One region of the Paenibacillus sp. S28 genome, then DNA from elsewhere that is predicted to be linked to it. Evidence: a T-box and tRNA genes for the amino acid it is inferred to sense, from the RefSeq annotation. Region 1 holds a T-box; the other regions hold tRNA genes.

Region 1 (3,270 bases):
GCGGACTGCATCGACGATCCGGCTCATATGGATGAAGCTCTCCATCGCCGGGTGCGGGTCAAAGCAGACAATGAGGGCCATCTGGTCCCGGCGCGGCAGCTCCACGCTGTAAGCGGATGCCCGGAGCCCGGGGATGTCCACTTCAGCTAGGAGGGAAGCGAGCGTCTGCCAATCCTGGTAATCCTGGGAAGGGTCAGCAAGCTCGCCTCGTTCCATGGCGATGACAAAAAACTGCGAACGGTCAAACCTGATATTAAAGGCTTCCAGCAGATCCGGCTCGAGCTCCCGGTCTTCTCCCTGCTGGAGCAGTCTCAGCAGGAGATGATTCCGGGCGTACGGTTCCTGTAGGTCGGCACGGGAGCTGTATTCCTGCAGCGCGGAGCGGATATGCTCCAGTTCATTGCCCGGAAGGAGCGCATCTCCCGTTCCCCGGTCGTTTCTGGACTTCGAATTGGCGAAATCGACTAGGGCCGAAATCGGGTGATATTGTCTGCGGGCCAGAAGCAGGGCGATGCCGATGCCTGCCAGCACCACGATGCTGAACAGCATGATGATAAAGCTGCGGATGTGCAGCACGCTGCTGAAAAACTGATCGCTTGGCATCAGCGTCACATACGTCCAGCCGTTCATGTCCGATTTGGTGGACACGACGGAATGCGCTTTTCCGCCCAGCTCCACGCTGTGAATGCCCGGATCGAGGGAAAACAGATGTCCCGTGTCCAGGCCGTTGATCGTTTCGCCGTGATTGTTGGCGGCCAGCACCTGTCCGTGGTTGTCGAAAATGTACGCCAGCCCCTTGTAGCTGCCCAGAATGGAATCGATCAGACCCGTGAGCTCCGACTCATCGATCAAATACATGACCGTTGCGTGGGGATTCGGGCTGTTCGGCGTAATCGGCACCAGGTAGGCAAGCAGCGACTGCTGCCTGTAAGTGCCCCGGATCACCCGGTCCGCCGGACGCATAGTGGGAAAAGACACGTCGTTTAAATCGCCCATCAGGCTGTCTTTGGACCAATTCTGGAATATGTACTTCTCGCTGAACACGTCCAGGCTGCTAAGCCCCTGCGAGGAGTAAATCCGGTCGTCATGATGAAAATATAAAAATACATCTCCGATGATGGAGCTGGTTGACTTATATTGATCCAGAGCGTCGATCGCCTCCCGGGAATAGAACGGATCATGGACCCGGTAAGAGATCAGGCGGTCGTCGTAGGCGATCCTTGAGGCGATGTCGCCGAGCTCCTTCATACGGCCGTCGACGATGCTTTCCGCCTGCGTCAGCTGGTTCAGATGGCTTTGCTCGATTTCCTCCCGGAGGTTGCCCGCGGCGCTTTGGTAGATGAAGACGGTTACAAAAACGAGAGGAAGCAGCAAAATAAACAGATAAGACCATATATATTTCAAAAACAGCTTCGATTTCAAGTACCTTCTGAGGTTACGCTTCAAACTTTCCGCCTCCCTTTGGTTCAATCATAACAAAAAATTCCCTATCGGACATGGAATAATTCCGGCTGGCGGGTTTTTTGGCGGGAAAAGCGGGGCTTGTCCGCCAGGCTGGATACGTTGACTCGATGGATTTTTTTATATATAATATGTTTCAATGTTTCAACCATGAAAAACTGCAAATGAAGCGATGATAAGGGGTATTAGTTCCAGGGATGTCATACAGAGAGCCGGCGGGGGGTGCAAGCCGGTTGACGATTTGGGATGAACTCGCCTTTGAGCTATGATGTGAAGCGCGTTCAGAACGCGTCAAAGATCATCGATTCACCCGCGTTAAGGGTGCAAAGGGAGCGGGGATAAAGCATGTCCTCCGCTAACTAGGGTGGTACCACGGGAATCAAACCTCTCGTCCCTAGCGATGATACGCTATGGATGAGAGGTTTTTTTGTTGCAAACATGAAAGACGAGCGCCGTGCCGTCCCGGAATAACGGGCGGGCAGCGGGCGCACTTTAGGAGGCAAATGAGCATGAGTAACCAAGAGCAGGTTCAAGGCCAGGGCTACCAGCACAAGGTGATTGAACCGAAATGGCAGAAGTATTGGGATGAGCATCACACATTCAAGACGACAGAGGATCCTGAAAAGCCGAAATTTTACGCGCTGGATATGTTTCCTTACCCGTCCGGAGCCGGGCTTCATGTCGGCCACCCGGAAGGGTACACGGCGACGGACATCGTTTCCCGCTTCAAACGGATGAAGGGCTATAACGTGCTGCATCCGATGGGTTGGGACGCATTCGGCCTGCCGGCGGAGCAGCATGCGATGGATAAGGGCGAGCACCCTCGGGAAATCACGATCAAGAACATTAACACGTTCCGGCGTCAGATCAAGTCGCTCGGCTTCTCTTATGACTGGGACCGCGAGATCAGCACGACCGATCCGGAATATTATAAATGGACGCAGTGGATTTTCATCCAGCTGTACAAACGCGGCCTTGCCTATGTTGCCGAAGTGCCTGTGAACTGGTGTGAAGCCCTCGGGACCGTACTGGCCAACGAGGAAGTCATCGACGGGAAGAGCGAGCGCGGCGGCCATCCGGTCGTCCGCAAGCCGATGCGCCAATGGATTCTGAAGATTACCGAGTATGCCGACCGGCTGCTGGAAGATCTGGATGACCTGGATTGGAGCGAAAGCCTGAAGGATATGCAGCGCAACTGGATCGGAAGATCGAAGGGCGCTGAAGTGCAGTTCGACATCGAGGGGCATGACGCCAAGCTGACGGTATTTACGACCCGTCCCGACACGCTGTTTGGCGCTACTTATTGCGTGCTCGCTCCCGAACAGGAGCTGGTAGAGCGCATTACGACGCCTGAACAGAAGGATGCGGTGAAGGCCTACCAGGAGCAGGCAGCCCGCAAGAGCGATCTGGAGCGCACCGATTTGGCCAAAGACAAAACCGGTGTGTTTACCGGAGCCTATGCCGTCAATCCGGTGAGCGGCGAGATGCTCCCGATCTGGATTGCGGATTACGTGCTGGCAGGCTACGGAACCGGAGCCATTATGGCGGTGCCGGGGCATGATTCCCGCGACTGGGAATTCGCCAAGAAATTCGGCTTGAACATCGTCGAAGTGGTCAAAGGCGGAAACGTGCAGGAGGAAGCTTATACCGGGGACGGAGAGCATGTAAACTCGGGCCCGCTGAACGGACTGCACACCGAAGAAGCCATCGCTGCAATGATCGCGTGGCTTGAGGAGAACGGCAAAGGCCAGGGCAAGGTAACCTACCGCCTGCGTGACTGGCTGTTCAGCCGCCAGCGCTATTGGGGCG
Region 2 (3,270 bases), on a different contig from region 1:
ATGGTGTACGCCATATGCAGGGCAGCTTTGGACATCGCGTATCCTGTCCCTGCCCCCGAAAGGCCAAGCCCCAAACTGCCCTGGACATCGGACAGCAGCGCGATTCTTCGCAGCCCGTTATCCATAAGTGGCAGGCACGCCTCGATGACACGAATCGGACCTAGCGTATTCGCCTGGTAATCTTCCAATACGAGATCCGCCGACATTTGGGCGATTCCGGCCGCCTCCCTCCCCTGGCTGGATGCCGTTCCGCAAATGAGCAGATCCACCCGGCTGGTATGTTCCTGAATCCGCCGGGCTGCCTGCTGCACCGATTCTCTGGACCTTGTATCCATCGTGAAGATACGTATTTTATCCGTATCAAAGGCGTCCTGAAATTCCTCTTCGGGAACGAGACTGCACGCCATGACGCTCCATCCCTTTTTGGCGAATTCCTGAACTAGTGCGCATTCCCACGGACGGTGAACTTCCGTAATCAAAACAACCTGGTCCATGATTTATTCTCCCTTCGGCGCTGATGCGGTCCACGTCAATGCTTGCCGCAGGAGCTGCTGGTAGCCCGGATGCAGCCAAACCGCCAAATTGTGGCCGGGTGTCAGCACACAAACCCTTCCCTCGCCTTCCGTTCGGGTCCATCCGCCCGGCTGCTCCCCCTGTTCCGACCGGGTCACCATAAATATATTCACGTCACTCAGGTCGGTCATATCCATGAAATAGTGCTCGTCTTGCAACGTGAAGGCCTGGACTCCCCGGGTAATCTCCGTGTCTTGTACAGGCTCGACCGTGACCGGACACTGCTCCGGATGGTGATGAAAGACTCCGCCGACCAGCCCGCGCACATCCTCCATGTCCCGGTAACCCACCGTACCGGAGTGCAGAACGAGCAGACCGCCACCCCCGCTGACGTAACGCTGCAGCAGACCACCGGCTTGGGCTGTGAGCCACGGTTGCTCTTTTACCGCGGAGACCCGATTGGATTTCGCCAAGATCAGCAAATCATATTCCGTAAGCAACCTTTCCAGCGAGTCCTGCCATTCGGCATCGGTTTCCAAAATGTAGTGAAAATTGAACCCGCCTGCCCGAAGCGGCTCTAAGCCTCCCTTCACTACATCGGCCGGATGCCATTGATCGTCGCATAATACGAGTATGTTCACGATGTTCCCCTCCTTTGACAGCGTTTGCAAAGTATATTACTCCCAGTATTCCAGAAACCCGCTTGCCACGCAAGCCCAGTTCCAGGTCCAATAATGCAGAATACGGATATAACAAAAAAATCCTTGCCCATTCGCAAGGATTGTCATTAATCAAATTATGGTGCGGTAGAGAGGACTCGAACCTCCACGGGCGTACGCCCACTACCCCCTCAAGATAGCGTGTCTGCCATTCCACCACTACCGCACGTTTAAAGGGAACTGCTATTTAAAAAAACTGGTGAGCCATGAAGGACTCGAACCTTCGACACCCTGATTAAAAGTCAGGTGCTCTACCAACTGAGCTAATGGCTCTCGATGATCCACAACCTGTGCGCCCATAAGCTATAGATGGTACAGATATTGGAATTCTTATTCTGCTGCAAGCAATGAAAGTGGTGACCCGTATGGGATACTCTCACTTCGTTCGAGACTGCGAAGCTGATCCTAACGATGCAGCGCTTCGACGAACCCATCTTGGGTTCTCATCCCTGTTGCAAGCAATGAAAGTGGTGACCCGTATGGGATTCGAACCCATGTTACCTCCGTGAAAGGGAGGTGTCTTAACCCCTTGACCAACGGGCCATATCGTAACATCACTTTCTTGACGACAAGACTGAGTATAGCATAGAACAAAAAAGGTTGGCAAGCCCTTTTTGTAATATTTTTAAAAATTGTGTCGTTGCCATTTCTCTCCTATGCCCGGGCATAAAATCGTCCCTTATTTGGCATCCTATACACGTCAATGACATCAACACACGACAAGGAGACAAAATCAATGGCTAAACCAGACGACCGTTCTGATAACGCGGAAAAGATCAAAACCGCCATTATCAACACGCAGGACAACATTAACGAAACCAACGATTATTTGGCCGAACACGCCGAGGAAATTTCCGGTCAGGAAGTACACAACCTTCAGCACAAAAACGCCAAGCGCGAAAGAGCGATTGAAGGCATGCGGGAAGAGTACGAAGACGAAAAATAAAGCTTTGAGGATTTGCCCAAGCAGCCCCCTGTCCAATGATGGATGGGGGTTGTTTTGTTGCTCCGACGAACCCTCCCCGAGGGTCCTCATCCCTTTACACCAAAAAGCCCCCAGCCGCAAAAGCGGTGGGAGCTTTCTTACGAAGTATCTCAAAACGGAGAGAGAGGGATACTCTCACTTCGTTCGAGACTGCGATGCCTATCCTCCCGAAGCTTATGCTCCGACGAACCCTCCCCGAGGGTCCTCATCCCTTTACACCAAAAAGCCCCCAGCCGCAAAAGCGGTGGGAGCTTTCTTACGAAGTATCTCAAAACGGAGAGAGAGGGATACTCTCACTTCGTTCGAGACTGCGAAGCCTATCCTCCCGAAGCTTATGCTCCGACGAACCCTCCCCCGAGGGTTCTCATCCCTTTACACCAAAAAGCCCCCAGCCGCAAAGGCGGTGGGAGCTTTCTTACGAAGTATCTCAAAACGGAGAGAGAGGGATTCGAACCCTCGCACCGCTTACGCAGTCTAACCCCTTAGCAGAGGGTCCCCTTATAGCCACTTGGGTATCTCTCCAAGAAACTGGCTCCCCGAACAGGACTCGAACCTGTGACAACTCGATTAACAGTCGAGTGCTCTACCAACTGAGCTATCAGGGAACATTGTTATATGGTAACACCAAATAATTTATCATGATTTTGTAGCGGAGTCAAGCTTGTTCAAGCGAAGATTTCCAGCGCATTTCCCGCACCGGTAACGGCGAGGATCGACCTTGCGTTTGCGCAGATATACCATCCCGCACTGGCGGCACACCAGCTGGTACCGGTAAGGCTGAACCTTACGCTCGCGTGCCGAAGGCAGCGACTGGCAGTAACGGCTTCCCCCGACCTGCTGCAGCAGCATTTTAAAATCCGGATCCCGGTGCTTGTAGCCCCTTCCCGTCAGGTGCAAATGGTAATGGCACAGCTCATGCTTGATGATCTTTTCCACTTCCTCCCGCCCGTTCGCTTCCAGCTGGTGGGGATTAATCTCGATATGATGGCTTTTCATAAAATAGCGCCCGCCCGTTGTGGATAATCGCCGGTTGAACGTGGCCCGGTGCCTGAA
Region 3 (3,270 bases), 160 kb from region 1:
ATCGGCTTTCTCATTATCGGGCTTCCGTACTCTCTCCTGCTCGCGCTGATCTCGATCGTCCTGAACCTGATTCCATACGTAGGTGCGATCATCGCTGCCATTCCGGTCGTTATCATCGGTTTTATCGATTCGCCTTCCGTTGCCGTATGGTCGCTCGTCGTGATCATCATCTCCCAGCAGATCCAGGATAATCTGCTGACGCCGATTATTTACGGCAAGCAGCTTGACATTCATCCGATGACGGCCATCGTCCTGCTGCTGATCGGCGGAGACGTATCCGGGATCGTCGGCGTCATTTTGGCCATTCCCGTCTATATGATCGCCAAGATCATTATCGTCCGGGGGTATGGGCTATTTTTGGCGGAAAAGGTAGATGACACGAAAGAGTGAGGAAAAAAAAGCATGCCGCAGGACCAATGTCTCACAGCATGCCACGCAATGACCGGACAACGCAAGTGCACTCCGCTTTCCGAAAAGTCCGGCCGTCCGACAGGGTCACCGTCTCCGCATTATGCGAGCTCAGGGTGGCCCTGTATGCTTCCAGACGGTCCTTCCGCCAGATCATGACCTCGGACCCGAACAACACGGCGTTATCGAACTGCCGTTTGTCCTTCATGATGTATCCGACCGAATGAGGCGCGGCGTCAGGGGCATTTTTCCCTTCGGGAAGAAGCCGGATCGTACAAACCTCGCCAAACGGCAGCTTCAGGTCGTGCGGCCCGAGCACGAGCCATTCGTTATGTTCATCCCACTTGCGAAGCGTCCCCTTGACCCGGGAATGCAGCTTGTCGTTGCACAAGATAGTAACCCGCCTGCCGATCCAGTTCTTCATGGCCCTTTCGCCTCCTTTCGCATGAAAATGAGTTACCTGTCAGGAATCGCCCAATCGACCGGCTTGATCCCATGGGCTGCTAAAAATGCGTTGGCTTTGGAAAACGGCCTGCTTCCAAAAAAACCGCGGTGCACCGACAGTGGACTCGGGTGAACCGACTGGATCACCAGATGCTTTTTCCGATCGATAAAAGCTCCTTTTTTCTGGGCATGGCTTCCCCATAGAATGAACACGACCGGCTTATCCCGCTCATTCAGCTTCTCAATGACAGCATCGGTAAATCGCTCCCATCCTAATCCTTTATGCGAATTTGCCTCGCCATCCCGGACGGTCAGCACCGTATTGAGCAGCAGCACCCCTTGCTCGGCCCAATGCACCAGCGTTCCATGGTTTGGAATCGGTACACCAAGATCGCTGTGCAGCTCTTTGTAAATGTTCACGAGGGAAGGCGGAATCCGCACGCCGGGTTTGACCGAAAAGCTAAGGCCGTGGGCCTGTCCGGGTCCATGATAAGGATCCTGTCCCAAAATGACCACTTTGGTATCCTCATATGGGGTCAGCTTGAGCGCTTTAAAGAGGTCCTCTTTCGGCGGGTACACTTTGTGAAGCTTGTATTCCTTGGCCAGCTTATAACGGAATTCCTGAAAATAGTCCTTTTCGGTTTCTTCCTTCAGCTGCTCGTCCCAATCGTTATTAAATATCATGAAGCATTTCTCCTCTCTCGTAAATATATAAACCTATTTTTATAGAAAAACGTCTGCCGACGCACATTCAATGAAAGTTAGACCGCATTAAACGGCAGCTAAAAAAATAAGCCGGCCCCGATCCGGACCAGCTTACCCTGTTCAACTTGTTCCAATCCAATGCCGAGAACCGGGCTCGAACCGGTACGGTAGTCACCTACCGCAGGATTTTAAGTCCTGTGCGTCTGCCAATTCCGCCATCCCGGCTTGTCTATCACTTTTGTGACGACAAAATTTAATATAACATGTTTTACCCATACCGGCAATCCTTTAATTCCCATTCCTTTTACCGGCCATGAGCACAAAAAAACCGGCTCAGTCAAAGACTGAACCGGCTTCCTTCGAATGGTTTACCTGTATGCCGAGGACCGGGCTCGAACCGGTACGATAGTCACCTACCGCAGGATTTTAAGTCCTGTGCGTCTGCCAATTCCGCCACCCCGGCATGCTGTTTCTTGCATATTGCTATATGGTGGGCCCTGAGGGACTCGAACCCCCGACCAGTCGGTTATGAGCCGACCGCTCTAACCAACTGAGCTAAGGGCCCTGATCAAGTATATACCGTACAGATAATGGCTGTTAAATTGGTTGCGGGGGCAGGATTTGAACCTGCGGCCTTCGGGTTATGAGCCCGACGAGCTACCGGACTGCTCCACCCCGCGTCATTAACCATATCAAATAGCGACAAGAATTAATATACAGCATATGTACCCACTGCGTCAAGTATTTATTTATGGAATTGGCGTTAGGACACCCTGGGGCCTGCCCATGTCACGGCAAAAAGCGGACACCGTACCTGCCTCTCCTTGAACGGAAAATTTCAACGATCCGCGGCTCTTCATAACCGTAGATCCAGCTGTCCTGCTCCAGCCTCTTCGCCAGGCACCCTGCCTGGAACTTCGTCCGGTAGAGCTTGCCGAAATACACCCACCGCATTGCTGCTAACCCTCCTTTCATAGATGAGCTGGTTTTGATGCCTATTGTTGCCGCAAACGCCATGGTTCATTCATAGCAGCAGAAATCTCGGCTAGTAAAATGTCGAAAACGTTCGAAAAAAAGCGAGATTGCTTTGTGCTGAGCGGAAAAATCGTTTATACTGATAACTAAGTTGTTTAACATTTTAATTTTCAGGAAAGCGGGGAATGTCCATGGCAAAAACACATAAAAAGCTGTCTTTTGCGGATCTGGTCAAAAAATTTGTATTTATTACGGTGGGGGCCGTACTTATGGCCGTCGCGCTCGAGGTATTTCTGGTTCCCAATGAAATCATCGATGGCGGCATCACCGGGATTTCGATCGTCTTATCCAAAGTGACGACCTTTCCGCTCGGTATTTTTCTGTTTATTATCAACCTCCCCTTTTTATTTCTGGGATACAAGCAGATCGGAAAAACGTTCGCCTTCTCTACCCTTTACGGCATCGCCGTCATGTCTGTAACGACGCAGCTGCTGCATCATGTCAGTCCTTTTACCAATGAGAAAATATTAGCGGTCCTGTTCGGCGGCCTTATTCTCGGCCTTGGCGTCGGACTCGTCATCCGTTTCGGCGGCTCGCTCGACGGAACCGAAATTGTCGCGATTCTGCTGTCTAAAAGGCTCCGCATGCCGGTCGGCCAAATCATCATGATCATGAACGTCTTCATTTTCATTGTTGCCGGATTCGTTTTCGGTTGGGATTCCGCGATGTACTCCATAT

What was found. A T-box is a leader RNA that pairs with one kind of tRNA and senses whether it is charged. The one in region 1 lies ahead of leuS (leucine--tRNA ligase), so its partner is inferred to be a tRNA-Leu.
Region 2: it encodes a tRNA-Leu, which carries the amino acid that the T-box ahead of leuS (leucine--tRNA ligase) is inferred to sense. The anticodon was not compared.
Region 3: it encodes a tRNA-Leu, which carries the amino acid that the T-box ahead of leuS (leucine--tRNA ligase) is inferred to sense. The anticodon was not compared.

What each region holds. Positions count from the first base shown of each region.
Region 1 covers NZ_JACVTM010000002.1:212,289-215,558, forward strand. Annotated here, with positions in the region: gene IAE55_RS05365 (helix-turn-helix domain-containing protein) at 1-1,446, opposite strand, end outside; T-box leader at 1,625-1,860, shown strand; gene leuS (leucine--tRNA ligase) at 1,971-3,270, shown strand, end outside.
Region 2 covers NZ_JACVTM010000010.1:168,730-171,999, reverse strand. Annotated here, with positions in the region: gene IAE55_RS22955 (SDR family NAD(P)-dependent oxidoreductase) at 1-494, opposite strand, end outside; gene IAE55_RS22950 (ThuA domain-containing protein) at 498-1,154, opposite strand; tRNA gene IAE55_RS22945 (tRNA-Leu) at 1,313-1,398, opposite strand; tRNA gene IAE55_RS22940 (tRNA-Lys) at 1,430-1,505, opposite strand; tRNA gene IAE55_RS22935 (tRNA-Glu) at 1,701-1,775, opposite strand; gene tlp (small acid-soluble spore protein Tlp) at 1,969-2,178, shown strand; tRNA gene IAE55_RS22925 (tRNA-Ser) at 2,651-2,739, opposite strand; tRNA gene IAE55_RS22920 (tRNA-Asn) at 2,747-2,822, opposite strand; gene IAE55_RS22915 (SprT family protein) at 2,854-3,270, opposite strand, start outside.
Region 3 covers NZ_JACVTM010000002.1:372,659-375,928, reverse strand. Annotated here, with positions in the region: gene IAE55_RS06100 (AI-2E family transporter) at 1-390, shown strand, start outside; gene IAE55_RS06095 (hypothetical protein) at 422-832, opposite strand; gene IAE55_RS06090 (uracil-DNA glycosylase) at 865-1,533, opposite strand; tRNA gene IAE55_RS06085 (tRNA-Leu) at 1,697-1,782, opposite strand; tRNA gene IAE55_RS06080 (tRNA-Leu) at 1,935-2,020, opposite strand; tRNA gene IAE55_RS06075 (tRNA-Ile) at 2,046-2,122, opposite strand; tRNA gene IAE55_RS06070 (tRNA-Met) at 2,161-2,237, opposite strand; gene IAE55_RS06065 (hypothetical protein) at 2,347-2,511, opposite strand; gene IAE55_RS06060 (YitT family protein) at 2,724-3,270, shown strand, end outside.